4 regions of the Neorhizobium sp. T7_12 genome follow, and region 2 is predicted to be linked to each of the others. Evidence: riboswitches for the same ligand, from Rfam matches in the RefSeq annotation. Region 2 holds a riboswitch; each other region holds the start of a gene.
What was found. A riboswitch is a leader RNA that binds a small molecule or an ion and turns the genes downstream of it on or off. The one in region 2 is predicted to bind cobalamin.

Region 1 (5,003 bases), on a different contig from region 2:
TGTCCCTCACTCCAAATCGTCTGCTAGCTGCTGTCGCATCAGGTCTTATCTTCGCGGCGTCCGGAGCGTCTGCCGATGAAGATCATGAGACGAAGGAGGCATGGCGCCTGTTTGTCGGCGATCACACGAACCCCGTCGTGCGTGCCATCAACTTCGAGGACGGCAAGGAACTCGGCCGCTATGACGTCAAGGGGCCTGCGGCCCTGACCGCCAGCGCGTCCGGCCAGACCGTATTCGTTACCCAGTCAGATCATGACATCGTGCACGTCATCAGGACTGGCATCGATTTCTCCGATCACGGGGAGCATCGGGATCTGGAGGTTTCCGAGGTCGGGTTGCTGCCCGTGACTTTCGAGGGCAAGCGTCCTTTCCACGTCGTTCCGCACGACGACCATGCGGTCCTCTTTTACGATCGAGGCGGCAAGGCGGATATCATCGACGAAACAGCTCTGCTCGAAGGCAGGGCTGACGTGAAGACAGTCGACACGACGAAGCCGCATCACGGCGTAGCGGTGACGATGGGTCGTTTCGTGCTTGTGTCGGTCCCAAACACTGAAATCGAAACCAAGCCCGACGAACTGCCGCCGAGGGTCGGTCTTCGCGTCGTCGATGAGGCGGGCAAGCAGTTCGGCGAGGTCGCGAAATGCACCGATCTTCACGGCGAGGCCACCTCGGCCCGGCTGGTTGCCTTCGGTTGCAAGCAAGGCGTTCTCGTTGCCCGGCCCGGCGGCATCGATGGCCCGAAGCTGGAAATGCTCGCTTACCCGGCGGACCTGCCAAAGGGCAGCACCGGAACCTTGCTTGGTGGCAAGGCGATGCAGTTCTTCCTCGGCAACTACGGCGAGGACAAAATCGTCCTGATCGATCCGGATGCCGAGAAGCACTTCCGGCTGATCGCCCTGCCCACCCGCCGCGTCGACTTCCTGCTGGACCCAGCAACGCCGCGCAGTGCCTACATCCTGACGGAGGACGGTGATCTTCATGTGCTGGACGTGATCAAGGGCGAGATCGTTCGCAAAGCCAAGGTCACCGAGCCCTACAGCAAGGACGGCCATTGGCGTGATCCGCGGCCGCGTCTTGCCGTTGCGGACGGCCATATCGTCATTACCGATCCGCGGCACTCGCTGGTTCGCGTTGTCGATGCGGAGAGCCTGAAGGAGGTCCGGACGATTCCCGTCGAAGGAAAACCCTTTACGATCGTTGCCGTCGGCGGCTCCGGAGCATCGCATTGATGCAATAACCTTGGTCCGGAATTGTTACGGCAGTTCCGGACCAGCCGCGTGATGCTGCATGAAGCGGCGCCGTTGACAGTCGGCAGCGGGAGTGTAGGTTGGCGGCGTCAAGGTTCTTCCATCCCGCGATGGAAGCTAAGAGGGAATCCGGTAAAAACCGGAGCTGTCCCGCAACTGTGAGCGGTGAGCCGTTCGTCCAACATGTCACTGGCAGTCAATGCCGGGAAGACGGACGATGAAGGCTTTGACCCGCGAGCCAGGAGACCTGCCTGACGATAGAAGTTCCGTGGTCGGGGTGTGCCACAGGAATGACGGTTCCGTCGGGCCATCGTGCCTGCCGCAACCTTCATTTTTGCTGCCGCCTCCTTGAGTGAGACGAAGGCAGTGAAAACACAGGGATTATCTTCCCAGAACGTATCCGGGCGCGCCGTCCTCCTGATCGCCAAATCCGCCTTTGCGGCATCGCCGCATCTGGAAATGCAGCGGCTCGCGAAACTTGCGGCCGGCATGACCGGGGCCGGAACGGTGCGGTTCGCCTTTACCGAACAGGGAACCCCCTCGCTGCGCGAAGCGCTGTCCAATCTGCTCGACGAGGATGTCGAAACCGTCGTCATCGTGCCGCTCGTCCTGCCCATGGAGCCGAGCTTCCATATCTGGCTAACGAAATCGCTGACGCGCTGGAAGGCCGCCGACAGCCGCCCCTGGCCGGCCTTGTCCGTCGCCAAGGATATCGCCTCCAGCACGCTGATGGCGCAGCTTCTCGGCGAACTGCTGGAGACGGCCGAGGAGCTGGATGTCCCGAAAACCGAAAACCCACCCGTCATCGAAGGTTCACTCGTGCCAGCCCAGAAACGCCGCGCACTCGTCTGCCAGGGCGGCCCCTGCAACGCGGCCGGAGCCGATGTGATCTGGGGACATCTGCGCAACCAACAGGAGCGGCAGAAATTGCGCGCTGCCGGCGACGGCACGATGACCGCAAAATCCACCTGTCTCGGTCCCTGCAGTCTGGCGCCCGTGCTGCAGGTGTTTCCGGAAGGCACCTATTACGGCGGCGTCACCGAAGATGCGATCGACCGGATCGTCGGCGAGCACCTGCTTGGCGGCCGGATCGTCGAGAACTTCGCCTATCACCCAACGGGCCGCAAGCAGCGGCTTCGCACCCCATCCGAACAGAACAACAGGAGAGAGAATTGACGTCACAGACGCTATCGCGCTTGGCCGCCGCCTGGTTCACCGCCGCCACCTTTGCCGCCGCAGGCACGGTGTTCGCAGGCGAGCCGCTTCGCGTCGGAGCCACCTACATCACCAGCGGCACGGACCCGGCCAAGGGGTCGAACGGCTGGGCGTTGGTCAGCCATGGCGTCGGCGAGAACCTCTTCACCGTTGATCGGGACGGCAAGCTCGTGCCGGAGCTGGCCGAGAAGGCGCAGCGCATCGCAGACCTGACCTGGACCGTGACCCTGAAACCCGGCCGCCTGTTCTCCGATGGCACGCCCGTCACCGCGAGGGCACTGGCAGCCGGTTTCGATACCACGTTCGCCAACAACAAGGCGGCGCTCGCGACCGGCGGCAAGCTGAGCTTCGAGGCGGTCGACGACCTGACGCTGAAGGTGACGACCGAAAAGCCGGTGCCGTTCATTCAGGCACTCTTCGCCGAATGGCCGCTGATTGCCTACAAACCCACCGAGGCCGGCAATGCCGTCTTCAGCGGTCCTTACCGGATCTCCGCCTTCAAGACGGATGCCTCGATCACGCTGGAGCCCAACGTGCATTTCGCTGGCGCCGACCAGCGTTCGCCGGTCAATTTCCGCAAGTTCGGTGATGCCCAGACCCTGACGCTGGCGCTGGAAGCCGGCGAACTCGACATGGCCTTCGGCTTGCCGTCGGAGGTCGTGAGCCGGCTCACGACCAATCCGGACCTGACGATCAAATCGTTCCCGGTCGGGTACCAGTATCTTGCTTTCTTCAATACCGCCCGGCCGCTGCTGGCTGACGTCAAGGTGCGCCGGGCGATCGATCTGGCCTTCGACCGCAAGGAGCTTGCAGCCGCCATCAACGGCGGCGAACCGGCCACCGGTGCCTACGCCGCCTATTTCCCCTTTGCCGGCCAGGAGGCACGCCCGACCGATCTAGCCAGGGCCGGCGCGCTGCTCGACGAAGCCGGCTGGGCCAGAGGCAGTGGCGGCATGCGCGAAAAGGGCGGCACGGCGCTGCGCCTGCTGGTCATCACCTATCCGCAGCGCCCGGATCTCGTCACCATGCTGCCGGTGGTCAAGGCGGAACTCGCCAAGATCGGCATCGCGGTCGATACGCAGGTGGTGGAGAACATCCAGCAGGTCGCTTCGGGCGGCGACTTCGACATCGCGCTCTGGGCGCAGCACACGGCCCCGAGCGGCGACGCCGCCTTTTTCCTGAACTCGATGCTGAGAAGCGGCGCTTCGCTGAACCATGCGAAATATGCCGCGCCGGACTTCGACGCGATCCTCGACCGATTTGCGACCGAGGGCGATCCGGCAAAGCGGGTGGCGATCGCGCTGGATGCCCAGCAGAAACTCTTCGCCGATGCGCCCGCCTCCTTCCTGGTATCGCCCGTGTGGTATGTCGGCCTGTCGAAGCGGCTGAAGAACTACGAGCCGTGGGGATCCGACTACCACGTCCTGCGCGCCGATATCGGCGAGGCGGAGTAGGCCACGTGATGCGACTGGCCCGGTTCGGCATACAATCGATAACGGGGTTGCTGGCGGTTTCGCTCGCCTCTTTCTCGGTCATCACCTTGATGCCGGCCGATCCGGTCGCGATCGCCATTCGTGTCTGGAACCTGCCGGCGACGGAGGAAACCGTCGCCGCGTTGAGGGCGGAGTGGGGGCTCGATCAGCCGCTGCCGGTCAGGTATCTGCATTGGCTGGCGGATTTCCTCAGCGGCGACTGGGGCCGCTCCTTCCGGACCGGAGAGCCGGTGCTTGCCGAGTTTGCCGAGCGGTTGCCGGTTTCGCTGTCGCTCGGTCTCGCCGGCCTGGCGCTGGCGATCGTGCTGGCGGTTCCGCTCGGGTTTTTCGCGGCGGCCTATCCCGGGGGCACTGCCGATCGGATGAGCCGGGCTCTGTCGATCTTCGTCCAGGCGGTGCCGGCCTTCTGGCTTGGCCTTGTTCTTCTCTGGGTGCTCGGCGTGCAGCTGCGCTGGCTCAGACCCTTCGCCAATGATTGGACCACGATCGTCCTGCCGGTCCTGCTGATCGCGCTGCATTCCGTTGCCGTTCTCTCCCGCGTCTATCGGCGCGACCTGAAGGAGACCGCCGGCCAGCCGCATTTCCGCACGGCGCTTGCCAAGGGCCTGTCGGAAAAGCAGGCTCTCTGGCGGCATGGCCACCGCAGCGCGCTCTATGCCCTCCTGTCGGCAGTCCGTTCCGAAGCCGGCTGGGTGATCGGCAGCACCGCGACCATGGAAATCCTCTTCGGCCTTGCCGGCATCAGCCAGTTCCTGGTGCAGAGCATCGCGGCGCGCGACCAGATGGTGCTGCAGGCCTATGTCATGGTCATCGCCATCTGGATGCTTGTGATGAATGCCGGCGCCAATCTCGCCATGCGCCTTCTCGATCCGCGTCTCGCCTGATGCCCCGGCTGATCATGCTCGCGGCGCTCGCCGGTTTTCTCTGCGTCGGCGGTTTTTGGCAGCCACATGACCCCGATGCGGTGGACATGCTTGCCCGCCATTCCGGCATGACCGCCAGCCATCCGCTCGGCACCGATCATCTCGGTCGCGATCTCCTGTCG
Region 2 (5,003 bases):
ATCCGGCGTAAAGCGGGCCAGCAGTTCATTGGCCTCGACGATGCCTGTTCCGGGTGCGTAATAGCCGGCCTTCGGCACCGGGGCTGCCTGCGGCAGCGTTTCCGTTTTGCCCTCGGCCAGCGTCGTCAGCAGCGTCGCCAGAAGCCGCATATTCGCCGGACCGCCCTCGCGGAAACAGCTCAGGATGCCGGCGATCCGGTCTTCCGCAACGGTCGAGGCCGCGATCAGCCGTTCGTCGCGGATGCTGCATTCGCCGGGCAGCAGCGCCAGCGCGATCTTCCTGCGGCGCGCCAGCCGCGAAAGCTCCTCGACACCGTAGGACCAGCGATCGTAACCGCCGAGAATGCGCACGAGGATGATCTTGGCATGGGCCGCCGTCTTCTCGATCCAGAGATCGACGGACATCGGATGGCGCAGGTCGGAAAGGCTGGTCAGCCGCAGGCTCGGCAAGTTTGAGCCCCAGACGGCCGCGATGCCGTTCAGGTCGCTGCCGGAAAAGGACAGCACCACCACATCGGCCGGCGACTGGTTGAGGTCGACCGGTTCGATGAGGTCGTCAAGCGACGACGATGTGGTGGCGAGTATGTGCATCCTTCCCTCGGGCCTTCTTATGCGGCCAGCATCCTTTCGATCGCGGCGCGGTCGATGCCTTTTTCGCCGATCACGACGAGGCGGCTTGTCCGCGCTTCGCCGGGTGCCCAGGCGCGGTCGAAATAATGGTTCACGCGCGATCCTACCGCCTGAACCTGCAGGCGCATCGGCTTGTTCGCGACTTCCACGAAGCCTTTTATGCGCAGCACGTTTTCCGCCTCCGCCGTCGCGGAAATGCGTGCGGCGAGCTGTTCGGCGTCGGTGACTGCGGCCAGATCGACGACGAAGCTGTCGAAATCGTCGTGATCGTGGTCGAGTTCGTCGTCGTGATGGGTCTTGCGGTTTTCGATATCGTCCTCGACGGCGAGGCCGAGGCCGATCAGCACGGCCGGATCGATGGCGCCGTTGGCGGCCGAGACGATTTTTACGGCACGTGGCAGATGGGCGGACACGCGATCCCTGGCGGTCGCGAGGCCGGCGGCATCCAGGAGGTCGCTCTTGGTGAGCACGATCATGTCGGCGCACGCCACCTGGTCCTCGAACACTTCCTCGACCGGGTCGTCATGGTCGATCGAGCCGTCCGCGTCGCGCTGCGCTTCCAGCGCCTCGTGATCGTCGGCTACGCGACCTTCGGCAAGCGCCAGTCCGTCGACGACGGCAATCACCGCGTCGACAGTCACCCGTGCCTTGACGTCAGGCCACTGGAAGGCCTGGACGAGGGGTTTTGGCAACGCGAGGCCGGAGGTCTCGATGAGGATGTGATCGACGCGGGGTTCGATGGCCAGGATCCGGTCGATCGCCGGCACGAAATCGTCCGCCACGGTGCAGCAGATGCAGCCGTTGGCAAGCTCGATGATGTTGTCTTCCGGGCAGCTTTCGATGCCGCAGCCCTTCAGCACGTCGCCGTCGATGCCGACATCGCCGAATTCGTTGACGATGATCGCCAGCCGCTTGCCCTTCAGGTTTTCGATCAGGTTGCGGATCAGCGTGGTCTTGCCGGCGCCTAAGAACCCGGTAACGACGGTGCAGGGAACGCGGTCGAACGAAACGCTCATGATGGCATGTCCTCGTGGTGATGAAAGGGTGGAATACGGGCCGTCATGCCCTTGCCGCGCAGGCAGGTCGGGCGACCGCGAAGGGGAAGGAAGCCGCGCTCGTCCTCGGCCAGCATCATCGCACCGGTGACGATGTCCTCGACATTGTCGAGCGACAGGTGGCCGAAGACATAGGACCAGCCGCTCTTGTGGTTGAAGGCGGCACTCGGGCTTTTTTCGCAATTTGCAAGGCAGGTGACGGGCTTGACCGCGAGCGGCTTGCCGCTTGCTGCCTCGCGCAGCGCCGCGATCAGTGCGATGCCCGGTCGGATTTCGCCGTCGGACGCGTCACGGCAATTGGTGCAGACGAAAATCGTCACATCTGCCGGGCCGGCGGTTGCCGGATCATCTGGTCGGTGGTCACTCATCGGTCAGCCGCGTTCCCGCCGGGGTCGAAAAATCGGGGCGCGGAGCAGAAGGTCGAAATCCCTCTGCGGTGATCGAGAAACTTCCTCCGGAGCACCCCGCCCGGTGAAGCAAAATTAATCGGACGGCAGGTCTCCTGGCTCGCGGGTCGTCGCCATTTGCCTGCCTTCCCAGGATACCGTTGGCCGGATTTCCCAGTGGCTTGACGGCCGAACGGCCGTTTTAGGCAATGGCTCGCCGCCTACAGTTGCGGGGGCAGCCGCGGCATTGATCCTGAAAAAGGGATCGCACCGCATTCTCTCTTAGCCCTCCCCGTTGCCGGAAAGGGACCATCTCTCTTCAAGTAAGCCCGGTCGCAGGCCCATGTCAATGCGTCGCAAAGGCGATTGCCGTGACGCCGAATTCGTCTATAGTGACCGAGCCTATGGTGCCCGAAAGGGTTTTAGAGGGAATGCGGTGCGACGGAATTCTGCCGTCCAACCCGCGGCTGCCCCCGCAACTGTAAGCGGAAAGTCTTCGACCAAAACGGCCGTCCGGCCGTCAAGCCACTGGGAAATCCGGTCAACGGTATCCTGGGAAGGCGGGAGAAGGCGTCCGATCCGCGAGCCAGGAGACCTGCCAGAGGCGGCAAAGAACGTGAACGGCCCTCGGGTGGAGGGCGAAAGGACGAGATCATGGTACTGAATTCTGCTGCAGCTGCAGTCAGCCTCTCCGCTTCGAAAATCATCCCCCTCAGCATGACGGCCCTGCTCGGCCTGTTCATCGTCGGCTTTGTCGGCTTCTCGCATCTGGAAGTCGTCCATAACGCCGCGCATGACACGCGCCACTCGCTCGCCTTCCCCTGCCACTGAGGAGTTCTCCCCAATGTCGTTGTTTCGCAACATCGTCTTCACGGCGGTGATCGCCGGACTTTTGTCCGGACTGCTGCTGACCGTGATGCAGAGCTTCTCCACCGTGCCGCTGATCCTGCAGGCGGAAGTGTTCGAAAATGCCGCGCCCGAGGCGGGCCACAGCCATGATGCTGCACCTGCCGCAGGCGCCACGGCATCCGCCGCCGAGCATCACCACGGCGAGGAAGCCTGGGCTCCCGCCGATGGCTTCGAGCGTTTCATCTATACTGCTGCCGCCGACATGCTGTCGGCTATCGGTTTTGCCCTTGTCCTGGTTGCCGCCTCGGAAGCGTTCGGCGGCTTCAAGGGCTGGCGCGGTGGCCTGATGTTCGGCATTGCCGGCTTCCTCGCCGTCATTCTCGCGCCCGGCCTCGGCCTGCCGCCGGAACTGCCCGGCATGCCGGCTGCGGAACTCGGCCCGCGCCAGATCTGGTGGGTCTCGACGGCGGTCTGCACGGCAGTGGGTCTCGGCCTGCTCGCCTATACCCGCTCGGCTGTGTTTGCAGCCCTTGCGATCGTGCTGCTGATCGCCCCGCATCTGGTCGGCGCGCCGCTGCCGCCAAGCCATGAAACGGCGGTCCCGATGGATCTCCATGCTCGCTTCGTCAACGCCGTCTACGCCACCAACCTGGTGTTCTGGGCGGTGCTCGGTGCGCTGGCCGGGGTCGTCCGCGAAAAGTTCCGCGCTGGCGAGGGAGCTTCTGCCGGATCTCCGGCGAAGCTTGTTTCCCGGTGAAGGAGATCGACGAGGCGTCCGTCGAGCGTCACCGCGCCAAGATGGCGAACCGCAAGGCGGTTCAGGATGCGGAAGTGGCCGAGAAGACCCAGGAAAAGGGTCTTCTCATCGTCCATACCGGCCCCGGCAAGGGCAAATCCACAGCCGCCTTCGGCCTGGCGCTGCGCATGCTCGGCAACAACCGCCGGGTCGGCGTCGTACAGTTCATCAAGGGCGCCTGGTCGACCGGGGAGCAGCCCGCGCTTGCCGTCTTCGGCGACCGCGTCGTCTGGCACACGATGGGCGAGGGTTTCACCTGGGAGACCCAGGACCTGAAGCGCGACGTCGCCGCGGCGGAAAAGGCCTGGGAAAAGGCACTCGAGCTGATGGCGGACGAGACGATCGGGCTCGTCATCCTCGACGAACTCAACATCGCGCTCCGTTATGACTATCTCGATCTCGACAAGATCGTCGCCGCGCTACAGGCACGGCGGCCGGATCTGCATGTGGTCGTCACCGGCCGCAACGCCAAGCCGGCGCTGATCGAGGCCGCCGACATGGTGACCGAGATGTCGCTGGTCAAACACCACTTCAAGGCGGGCGTGAAGGCCCAGGCCGGCATCGAGTTTTAGCCATGGTTGGGTCCAAGCCAGCTCGGGCGCTGATGTTTCAGGGAACGGGCTCGGATGTGGGCAAGTCGCTGGTCGTGGCCGGGCTTGCCCGCGCCTTTACGCTGCGCGGCCTGAAGATCATGCCGTTCAAGCCGCAGAACATGTCGAACAATGCCGCGGTCACCGCGGATGGCGGCGAAATCGGCCGGGCGCAGGCGTTGCAGGCGCGCGCCGCCGGCGCGCCGCTCAGCGTCCACATGAACCCGGTGCTCCTGAAGCCGCAGAGCGAGGTCGGGGCGCAGGTGGTGGTGCAAGGCAAGGTCGAAGGCAATGCCAAGGCCGCCGAGTATCAGATGCTCAAGCGGACACTGATGCCGCGGGTCCTGGAAAGTTTCGAAATCCTCCGCAACCAGGCCGACCTCGTCCTGGTCGAAGGCGCCGGCAGCGCCTCGGAAATCAATCTTCGCCACAACGACATCGCCAATATGGGGTTTGCCCGGGCCGCCGACGTGCCGGTGGTGCTGATCGGCGATATCGACCGCGGTGGGGTGATCGCCAGCCTCGCCGGCACCGGGCTGGTGCTCGATCCCGACGATGCGGCGATGATCCGGGGCTTCATCGTCAATCGCTTTCGCGGCGATCCGGCCTTGTTCGCCGACGGCATGCGGATGATCGGGGAACTCACCGGCTGGCAGTCGGTCGGGCTGTTGCCGCATTTTGCTGATGCGGCCCGGCT
Region 3 (5,003 bases), on a different contig from region 2:
ATATCTATTGCGCCGACAAGGGGGATTTCTACCAATTGCCGGAGGACGGCGTGCCGCATTATCCGGGCGATCGTCCCGCATCCGCCTGAATGACAAAAAACTCTCGGAACGACGTTGCCGCCGTCTGCTGCGGACGTTAAATCGGTACCATGACCCAGGATATAAGCCAGACACTCCGTATCGCCGTTGCCCAGCTCAACCCGACTGTCGGCGATATCGCCGGCAACCTGGCGCTGGCCCGAGAAGCCCGAAAGGATGCGGCCCGCGAAGAGGCGGATCTTATCCTGTTCACCGAGCTCTTCCTGTCCGGTTATCCGCCGGAGGACCTCGTCCTGAAACCGGCTTTCCTCAACGCCTGCCTGAAGGCGGTGGAGGAGCTTGCGGCCGATACGGCAGACGGCGGCCCCGGCGTCATCATCGGCTTCCCGCGTCAGGGCGCGGAAGGCCGGCACAATTCGATCGCCGTGCTCGACGGCGGCAAGGTGATCGCAGTGCGCGACAAGATCGACCTGCCGAACTATGGCGAGTTCGACGAGAAGCGGGTCTTCATCGCCGGCGAGATGCCAGGCCCGGTCAATTTCCGCGGCGTCCGGCTCGGCATCCCGATTTGCGAGGATATCTGGGGCGATCTCGGCGTCTGCGAGACGCTCTCGGAGAGCGGGGCGGAAATCCTGCTCGTGCCGAACGGCTCGCCCTATTTTCGCGGCAAGGTCGACATCCGCCATCAGGTCGTTCTGAAGCAGGTGATCGAGACCGGCCTACCGATGATCTATGCTGCCCAGCTCGGCGGCCAGGACGAACTGGTCTTCGACGGCGCAAGCTTCGGCTTCAACACCGACAAGTCGCTCGCCTTCCAGATGAGCCAGTTCGAGCCGGCCGTCGCCGTCACCGAATGGAGACGGATTGGCGAGACCTGGCATTGCGCCCGCGGGCCGATGGCCCGCATTCCGGAAAAGGAGGAGGCGGACTATCGCGCCTGCCTTCTGGGCTTCCGCGACTACGTCAACAAGAACGGCTTCAAGTCGGTCGTGCTCGGCCTCTCCGGTGGCATCGACAGTGCCATCTGCGCGGCGATCGCCGTCGATGCGCTGGGCGAGGAGAGGGTGCGCACGGTGATGCTGCCCTACCGCTACACCTCCGAGGATTCGCTGAAGGACGCGGCCGATTGCGCCAAGGCGCTCGGCTGCCGCTACGACATCGTGCAGATCGCCGAGCCGGTGGACGGTTTTTCGTCGGCGCTGGCCGACCTGTTCGAAGGAACCGAGGAGGGGATCACCGAGGAGAACCTCCAGAGCCGCGCGCGCGGCACGATCCTGATGGCGATCTCGAACAAGTTCGGCTCGATGGTGGTGACGACCGGCAACAAGTCGGAAATGTCGGTCGGCTACGCGACTCTCTACGGCGACATGAATGGCGGCTTCAACCCGATCAAGGACCTCTACAAGATGCAGGTCTATGCGCTGGCCGCCTGGCGCAACGAGCACCTGCCGCCGACGGCTCTTGGCCCGAGCGGCGAGGTGATCCCGAAGAACATCATCTCCAAGGCTCCGTCCGCGGAACTCAGACCCAACCAGACCGACCAGGATTCGCTGCCGCCCTATCCGGTGCTCGACGATATCCTCGAATGCCTGGTCGAGCTGGAAATGGGGACCGAGGAGATCGTTGCCCGCGGCCACGACATCGCAACCGTTCACCGGATCGAGCACCTGCTCTATCTCGCCGAATACAAGCGGCGCCAATCGGCGCCGGGCGTCAAGATCACCAAGAAGAACTTCGGCCGCGATCGGCGTTATCCGATCACCAACCGTTTCCGCGATCGGTAGGAGAGGATCATGGCCCTGCGCAGCTCGGTCGAGATCTTCAATATCCGGACGAGGATGATGCGGGTGGTCTGGCAGACGGAAGCCCTGTTCGAGGCGCCCAACTGGTCGCCCGACGGGCGCTACCTGATGCTCAACAGCGAGGGGCTGATTTATCGTCTGTCACCGGAGGGTGATGATGGACCGGAACTGGTCGATAGCGGCTTTGCCCGCCAATGCAACAACGACCACGGCATTTCGCCGGACGGTTCGCTGATCGCCATTTCCGACAAGGTAGAGTTCGGCAAGTCGGCGATCTATGTCCTTCCCGCAGGCGGCGGCGTGCCGCGGCTGGTGACCCAAAACCTGCCGTCCTACTGGCATGGCTGGTCGCCGGACGGAAAAAGCTTCGCCCATTGCGGCATCCGCGGCGACGAGTTCGACATCTATACGATCGGCATCGAAGGTGGCGCAGAGACGCGGCTGACCTTCGGCGAGGGCCGCAACGACGGGCCGGATTTTTCGCCGGATGGAAAATGGATCTATTTCAATTCCAGCCGCACCGGATTGACGCAGATCTGGCGGGTTCCGGCCGCCGGCGGCGTGGCCGAGCGGATCACCGATGGCGGTTACGGCGACTGGTTCCCGCATCCGTCACCGAAGGGTGACAAGATCGTCTTTGTCTCCTACGACGCCGATGTCTTCGACCACCCGCGCGATCTCGACGTCCGCGTCAGGCTCATGGACATGGACGGCGGCAATGTCGAAACGCTGTTCGAGCTTTTCGGCGGGCAGGGCACGATGAATTCGCCGAACTGGTCGCCGGATGGCGATGAGTTTGCCTATGTGCGCTATTTCCCCGTCGCATGAGTGCCTTGCGCGGAGGATAGCGTAAGGGCATAACCGATCCTGTCAGGTGCCGGCGACAAGCCGGAGAATCGGGAATCCGGGGTGGAACCGGAACGTGCCCAACGCTGTGAGGTGGACGCTCGGCCGCAGGATATGAAAGCCACTGGGAAACCGGGAAGGCGGCGGTTGAGGCGGATGAAGCCAAGTCAGAAGACCGGCCTGACAAGATAGACCAGCCCGCGCGGACGGCGGAAAGGTTTCGGACCTCTCCTTGCTTCTGAAAGGCAGGGGAGCGACGGCATTGTTGGGGACAAACGATGCAGCCTGATCCTTTCGCGCATGCCTTGCTGCCTGCCGGTGAATTTTCGAAGGCCGAGCGTGCGGCCGTCTACCGGGCGATCGAGACGCGCCGCGACGTGCGCGACCAGTTCCTGCCCGATCCGCTGCCGGACGACCTGGTAAGGCGGCTGCTTGGCGCCGCGCATTCGGCACCCTCGGTCGGCTTCATGCAGCCCTGGAATTTCATCCTCATCCGCGATCAGGCGGTACGGGAGGCCGCCCGGGCTGCCTTTTCGCGTGCCAATGACGAGGCCGTGGAGATGTTTGCCGAGGAAAGCCGCGACCTCTACCGCAGCCTCAAGCTCGAAGGCATCGTCAAGGCGCCGCTGTCGATCTGCGTCACCTGCGATCCGGATCGTGCCGGCCCGGTCGTGCTCGGCCGCACCCACAATCCGCGCATGGACGTCTATTCGACCGTCTGCGCCGTGCAGAACCTGTGGCTTGCGGCAAGAGCCGAGGGCGTCGGTGTCGGTTGGGTCAGCATTTTTCGCGAGGAGGACGTGCGTGCACTGCTGGGCATTCCCGACTGCGTCGAGATCGTCGCCTGGCTGTGCCTTGGTTATACCGACCGGCTCTACGCCGAGCCGGAATTGGCGCTCAAGGGCTGGCGCCAGAGGTTGGCCCTGGATGAGCTGATCTTCCAGGATCGCTGGGAGAACCGCTGATCACTGCTGCGGCTGCGGTCCTGCCGATTTCGGATTGCTGAGGTCGATATCCGCTTCGGGCAGGAAAGCCGGCCCGACAGTGCGCACCTTCTTGTTTGGATCGTATGGCCGCTCCGGCGGCGGCGTGAGCACCGGCGGCTGGAGCGCGGCCTGCGGCTTTTGCGGGCGGGTCTGCAGTTTGGTAATCCCGGAATAGGGTTGCTCTTCTCTCGGAAGTTCGATGCCCGGCACCTTTCGGCGGTCGTCGACAACAGGCGGCAGCGGCTCGAAGGAGGGGATGCAGCGCTGTTCGCGAATGGCGGCGAGAATGGCATTCCGCTCTTCCGAGGGCAGGATCATCTGCCGCGAACTGTTCCGTTCCGCCGCCAGCGCGTCGCGGCTCTGCTCCATTCTTTCCAGCGCATCCCGCATCTGGCCGCAGACCTCGGCATTCGGGCCACCCAGAACCACGACGCTGCCATTGCCGCAGCCGGCTCGGCGCATGTCGACCCGCAATTCCCGGATATCGGTATTGTATTCGCCAAGCTGCTGGGCGTAGCTGCGCGCCGCAGACGTGTTGCCGATGATCTGCGGGCTGTTTCCAAGTTTCCGGTAAAGGGCTGCACAAACGGCAGGGTCCCCCGCCAGCGCTGCGGCAGGCAGAAGCAAGAGCGGTATGGTCAGCAGGCCGCGAAGCGGTATCGGCAATTCCGGCATCCTCTCCTAATGGGAGATGGCATCATGGAACGTGCCGGTTGATAATCTCATAAAGCCGCGATCACCGCACGGTGAAATCGATCCCAAGCGCCGTTCGGGCCCCCGAACGGCGCTCGCGCCAAAGCACGAGAAGATGGCAACTCAGGATTGAATCTGCAGATTTGGCTGCGAGGCTTCCACGACGGCGAGCGCCGCCATGTTCACCACGCCGCGAGACGTCACCGAGGACGACAGGATATGCGCCGGCTGGGCCGCCCCGAGAAGAATCGGGCCGACATGCAGAGCGTCCGTGAGGTTGCGGACCAGACCGAGCGAGATGTTTGCCGCATCGAGATTCGGGAAAACCAGCAGGTTGGCTTCGCCGGTCAGCGAACTGTCCGGCATGGCCCGCTTGCGCAGTGTTTCCGACAATGCCGAGCCCCCCTGCATTTCGCCGTCCACTTCCAGCTCCGGCGCCCGCTGGCGGACCAGCTTCAGGGCAGCCCGCATCTTCTGGGCGCTTTCCGAATCGCGCGAGCCGAAATTCGAGTGGCAGATCAGCGCCGCCTTCGGGGCGATGCCGAACCGGCGGATTTCCTCTGCCGCCAGAATGGTGATCTCGGCGATCTCCTGCGCGGATGGATTGTAATTCACGAACGTGTCGGTGAAGAACATC
Region 4 (5,003 bases), on a different contig from region 2:
TCCCGCCAGCGGCCGATGAAGGCTGCCTTGTCGGCGGCCATGTCGGCGCTGATCGGCTGCGAGATGTTGTAATGGATGTTGCCGTCGCCGAGATGGCCGAAGGCGCAGACCCGGGCGCCCGGCATCGCCGCCAGCACCGCCTGCTCGGCCTCTGCCATGAAGCTCGGGATTTTCGAGACGGGCACCGACACGTCGTGCTTGATCGAGCCGCCCTCAGGCTTCTGGGCGTCGGACATGCTTTCGCGCATGTGCCAGAGCGCCTTCTGCTGGGCGACGGAGGAGGCGATCACGGCGTCGCGGATGAGGCTTGCTTCAAAACCCTGTTCGAGCAGCGACTGCACCATGGAACTGGCCGTCTCGGCGGAATCCGAAGTCGAGATGTCGATCAGCGCGTACCATGGATGCGGCTCGGAGAGCGGATCGCGCACGCCCTCTATATGCCGGACCACGAATTCGATGCCGATGCGCGGCATCAGTTCGAAACCGGTCAGCGCCGTGCCGCAGAGGTTCGAGGCTCGCTCGAAGAGTTTTAACGCGTCTGCTGGCGAGTTGAGGCCGGCAAGTGCCACCTGGTGCCCGACCGGCTGCGGGAAAAGTTTCAGCACCGCGCCGGTGATGATGCCGAGCGTGCCTTCCGCGCCGATGAAGAGGTCGCGCAGGTCGTAGCCGGTATTGTCCTTCTTGAGCCGCCGCAGGCCGTCCCAGATTTCACCTGTCGGCAGCACCACTTCGAGCCCGAGGCAGAGCTGGCGGGTATTGCCGTAGGCGAGCACGGCGGTGCCGCCGGCATTGGTGGAGAGGTTGCCGCCGATGCGGCAGGAGCCTTCCGAGCCGAGCGACAGCGGAAACAGCCGGTCGACCGCTTCCGCCGCCTTCTGCACGTCGGCAAGGATGGCGCCGCCGTCGGCGACCAGCACGTTTGCGACCGGATCGACGTCGCGGATGCGGTTCATCCGTTCGAGCGAGACGATCAGGTCGCTGCCGCCGGTACGCGGGGTCTGCCCCCCGACGAGGCCGGTATTGCCGGTCTGGGGCACGATCGGCGTGCCGGTTTCGCTCGCAAGCTTCAGGATCGCCGACACTTCCTCGACCGAGCCCGGCTTCAGGAGCATCGGCGAAGAACCTTTGTAGAGCCCGCGGCCCTCGACGAGATGCGGCGCAAGATCGTTGGCGTCGCGCAGGACGTGGTTCTCACCGACGATCGCCGCGAAGCGGTCGAGAAGCTCTGGGTTCGGCCCTGAAATGTCCATCGGCGTCTCCTCCTCTTTAGCCCCGGCTTATTCCCGCGGGGCGGCCGCCCTCGCCAGCCGGTCGTTGATCGCCTCGCCGAGCCCATGGTCGGGAATGGGCGTGACGGCGATGCTGGAGGCGCCGGTGGCGTCGGCGCGCTTCAGGTAATCGAACAGATTTGCCGCCGCTTGCGCAAGGTCACCGGACGGGCTCAGGTCAAAAACCGCCGCGGCGAGTTCCATTCCCTTCACTGGAGCGGAGCCGAGCCGGATCAACGCCTCGCCGGCCTCGACATGGTCGGCGTTGAGCCTCACCGCTGCACCCGGCGCATAATGAGAGGCCAGCATGCCGGGAGCCTCGATGATCGTCACCGGTCCCTCAGGCCGGATCACCGCAAGACCGGTTGCCTTCTCGATCTCTTCCGCGGCTACCCCGCCCGGTCTCAGCAGCCGGATCACGCCGTTCTCGACGCGAACGATGGTCGATTCGACACCGACCGGAGCCGCACCGCCGTCGATGATCAACGCCAGCTTCTCGCCCAGGTCGTCGGCCACGTGGCGCGCGCTGGTCGGGCTCACCTTGCCGGACGTATTGGCGCTGGGGGCCGCGAGTGGCTTTCCGAAGGCGCGGATGAGCTCGGAAGCAAAGCCCTTGGGAAGCCGGATGCCGACCATATCGAGCCCGGCCGTCGCCAGTGCATGGATGCCGCTTTCGGGCTTCAGGGGAAGGATCAGGGTAAGGGGCCCAGGCCAGAAGGCTTCGGCAAGCTTTCGCGAGATCGGATCGAAGTCGGCATAGCGCTCGGCCATGTCGAGATCCGACATGTGGCAGATCAGCGGGTTGAAGCGCGGCCGGCCCTTGGTCTCGTAGATGCGGGTGATGGCGGCGGGATTGGTGGCGTCGGCTGCAAGTCCGTAGACCGTCTCGGTCGGGATCGCCACGGGAAGGCCGTCCGCAAGGATGGTGCAGGCTTGGGCAAGTGCGCCGTCGTGATCCCGGGTGATGTCGATGATTTGAGCCGTCATATCCGCCCGTCAATAACGCGGACCCGGGCGTCTTCAAAGCTTTTTGATGATCTCGCGGAGCATTTCGTTGGAAGTGCCGAGCATCAGCACGTTCTTGATGGCTTCCATCGGATCGTTGGTCTGGAACAGAAGGCCGTTCTTGCGGATCGTGCGGTTGATCTGCAGCGGTTGACCCGCCTCGCGTTCGACCGCAACGGCAAAATACATGCGCGAATTGGCCGGGCTGATATGCTCGAAGAACGTTTCTTCCTCGCCGATCTTGGAGAAGAAGTTGGCGATATAGAACGACCAGCTCACCGGGCCGCCGCGTGGAAGAAACGTCCTTGCCGCCGTGACATGGCAATAGCCGAGATGCGGCCGTTCATCGAGCGTGTGGTGGAAGATGATCTTCGGAAAGTTGATCGAGCGATGGAAGGAGTTGATCCGGTTGTGGCTCGTTTCCCCAGCTGCCTCGAGCCTTTTGCCCGTGCGCTCGGCGACTTCGTTATGGGTGAGATAGCGGCGCTCTTCCGGCAGCCAGACCGGATTGTAGCGGGAGCTGCGCCCCGTCCGGAGGAATTCGGAATGGGAAGCAGTCTTCACTACCACCGGCGCCGGAGGCGGTGGTGGAGGGGCTTTGTAGTAACGGATCTTTCCCTTGGCCTGCACGGTGGCATCGCTCCCATTCACGCCGGGATTTTATGGCTTATCCCTTAATGACAGGTTTCGCTTTCGCGTGGCTGGAGTGTTGCATTTTGGGCCGTTTCGCCGCTGTCGCCAACGCGGTTGCCGATGTCGCAATGTCGCCTATGCGACACGCTCGCTCGATGATTATATCCGCCTCGATCTCGAGGTGCCGCCTGACTAGGGAAGGCGGAGAATTGGGAAGCCGGCAGGGTCTTTAGAAACCCTAATCTGGCGCTGCCCCCGCAACGGTGGTGGAGCAATAAGGCACGGCATGAGCCACTGGGAAAGAGCCGCAAGGGCCACCCGGGAAGGCGCCGAGCCGGTCCCCTGAACGGGACAAGCTCCTGAGCCCGGAAACCAGCCTCGGGATCAAAAATGACGACCGGACGCGGCGGGCGTTCGGGACAGGGTGTTGGGTGGGCCTTGAGGCCGGCCGGCATTTCCATGTCCTTCCGCTGTCCACATTGACGAGGAAGATAATATGGAAATTCGCAATCAAGCCCTGCGGCAGCTTAAGAACCGCCGTGAAGGCTTCAGCCTCGAACAGCCCTTCTATACCGATCCCGCCTATTTCAAGCTCGATCTGGAAATGATCTGGTATCGCGACTGGCTGTTCGTCGGGCATGATTGCGAGCTGCCCAAGGCCGGAGCCTATTTCACCCTGCAGATCGGCGATTATCCGGTCGTCGTCGTGCGCGGCCGCGACAACCAGATCCGGGCGCTGCACAATACCTGCCGCCATCGCGGCAGCCGCGTCTGCACCAAGGAGCATGGCTCGGCGGTCCGGCTCGTCTGTCCCTACCACCAATGGACCTACGAGCTGGACGGCTCGCTTCTGGTCGGCCGCCAGATGGGCCAGGACTTCGACAAGACCCAGTTCAGCATGAAGAAGGTCCATTGCGAAAGCGTGGCGGGCTTTATCTTCATCTGCCTTGCCAACGAGGCGCCGGATTTCGCGCCGGTTCGTGCGGCGATCGAGCCCTATATGGCCCCGCATCGCCTCTCGGAAGCCAAGGTCGCGCACCAGTCGACGATCATCGAGAAGGGCAATTGGAAGCTCGTCTGGGAAAACAACCGCGAGTGCTACCACTGCGCCGCCAACCATCCGGAGCTCTGCCGCACCTATCCGGAATCGCCCACCGCGACCGGCGTCCAGGGTGCCAAGGACGATCCGGTCATCGCCGCCCATTGGCAGCGTTGCGAGGAGGCTGGGTTGCCGAGCGAGTTCCGCATGGACGAAACCGGCCAGTTCCGCGTCGCGCGCATGCCGCTGATCGAGGATGCCGAGAGTTATACGATGAGCGGCCGCAACGCCGTGCAGCGCAAACTCTCCGAGGACGTGACGATCAACTCGATCGGCACCATGCTGCTCTTCCACTATCCGAGCAGCTGGAACCACATTCTCGGCGACCATGCGATTTCGTTCCGCGTCACCCCGCTGGGGCCGGAGGAAACGGCGGTCACCACAAAATGGCTGGTCCACAAGGATGCGGTCGAGGGCGTCGACTACAATCTCGAAGAACTGACCCATGTCTGGAACATGACCAACGACCAGGACCGCCAGATCGTCGAGGAAAACGCCTTCGGCATCCGCTCGCCCGCTTATGAGCCGGGTCCCTATTCGCCACTCCACGAAGGCGGCGTCATGCAGTTCGTCGAATGGTATTCGAACTTCATGGTCAACCGGCTGCAGGGCGACCAGGCGCAACTCTCGATCGTCGCCTGATCGCCAATTCGTGATCTGCGGTGATCGGTGCCGGGTACGTCTTCAGGAACCGAAACCTGCGTCTGGCGTTGTTTTCCGATTAAAAATCAGAATGAGGAAACACACCGCATGAACGCCTTTCGTCTACGTCTGACTGCGGCGGCGGTTGCCATCGCGACCACCTTTGCCGGGCTTGTGCCAGCGCAGGCCATTCAGATGCCGGCTCCCCCGTCAGGCATTTCGGCCGCCGGCGATGTCACCAATGTCCAGTACCGTCGCGACTTCCGGCGTGACCGCTATGGCTGGTATCGCGGCCACCGCGGTTATCGCGATCGCCGGCCCGGCTACCGTTACTACAACGGGTTCTGGTTCCCGCT

Region 1: it holds a riboswitch for cobalamin, as region 2 does, so the genes downstream of both, C5J26_RS10750 ((2Fe-2S) ferredoxin domain-containing protein) here and C5J26_RS25840 (CbtB-domain containing protein) in region 2, are expected to answer to the same signal.
Region 3: it holds a riboswitch for cobalamin, as region 2 does, so the genes downstream of both, bluB (5,6-dimethylbenzimidazole synthase) here and C5J26_RS25840 (CbtB-domain containing protein) in region 2, are expected to answer to the same signal.
Region 4: it holds a riboswitch for cobalamin, as region 2 does, so the genes downstream of both, C5J26_RS12400 (aromatic ring-hydroxylating dioxygenase subunit alpha) here and C5J26_RS25840 (CbtB-domain containing protein) in region 2, are expected to answer to the same signal.

Annotation. Positions count from the first base shown of each region.
Region 1 is NZ_PVBK01000003.1:367,999-373,001, reverse strand. It holds gene aztD (zinc metallochaperone AztD) at 1-1,232, shown strand, start outside; cobalamin riboswitch at 1,326-1,520, shown strand; gene C5J26_RS10750 ((2Fe-2S) ferredoxin domain-containing protein) at 1,617-2,426, shown strand; gene C5J26_RS10745 (ABC transporter substrate-binding protein) at 2,423-3,919, shown strand; gene C5J26_RS10740 (ABC transporter permease) at 3,928-4,842, shown strand; gene C5J26_RS10735 (ABC transporter permease) at 4,842-5,003, shown strand, end outside.
Region 2 is NZ_PVBK01000017.1:34,145-39,147, reverse strand. It holds gene cobN (cobaltochelatase subunit CobN) at 1-591, opposite strand, end outside; gene cobW (cobalamin biosynthesis protein CobW) at 609-1,646, opposite strand; gene C5J26_RS25845 (DUF1636 domain-containing protein) at 1,643-2,053, opposite strand; cobalamin riboswitch at 2,160-2,400, opposite strand; cobalamin riboswitch at 2,460-2,689, shown strand; gene C5J26_RS25840 (CbtB-domain containing protein) at 2,726-2,902, shown strand; gene C5J26_RS25835 (CbtA family protein) at 2,916-3,677, shown strand; gene cobO (cob(I)yrinic acid a,c-diamide adenosyltransferase) at 3,674-4,288, shown strand; gene C5J26_RS25825 (cobyric acid synthase) at 4,291-5,003, shown strand, end outside.
Region 3 is NZ_PVBK01000002.1:512,163-517,165, forward strand. It holds gene C5J26_RS08495 (GFA family protein) at 1-89, shown strand, start outside; gene C5J26_RS08500 (NAD+ synthase) at 150-1,823, shown strand; gene C5J26_RS08505 (TolB family protein) at 1,839-2,669, shown strand; cobalamin riboswitch at 2,697-2,886, shown strand; gene bluB (5,6-dimethylbenzimidazole synthase) at 2,966-3,652, shown strand; gene C5J26_RS08515 (hypothetical protein) at 3,653-4,348, opposite strand; gene C5J26_RS08520 (NADP-dependent malic enzyme) at 4,490-5,003, opposite strand, start outside.
Region 4 is NZ_PVBK01000004.1:171,527-176,529, reverse strand. It holds gene C5J26_RS12415 (FAD-binding oxidoreductase) at 1-1,250, opposite strand, end outside; gene C5J26_RS12410 (L-threonylcarbamoyladenylate synthase) at 1,278-2,255, opposite strand; gene C5J26_RS12405 (DUF6656 family protein) at 2,289-2,903, opposite strand; cobalamin riboswitch at 3,069-3,302, shown strand; gene C5J26_RS12400 (aromatic ring-hydroxylating dioxygenase subunit alpha) at 3,403-4,647, shown strand; gene C5J26_RS12395 (BA14K family protein) at 4,756-5,003, shown strand, end outside.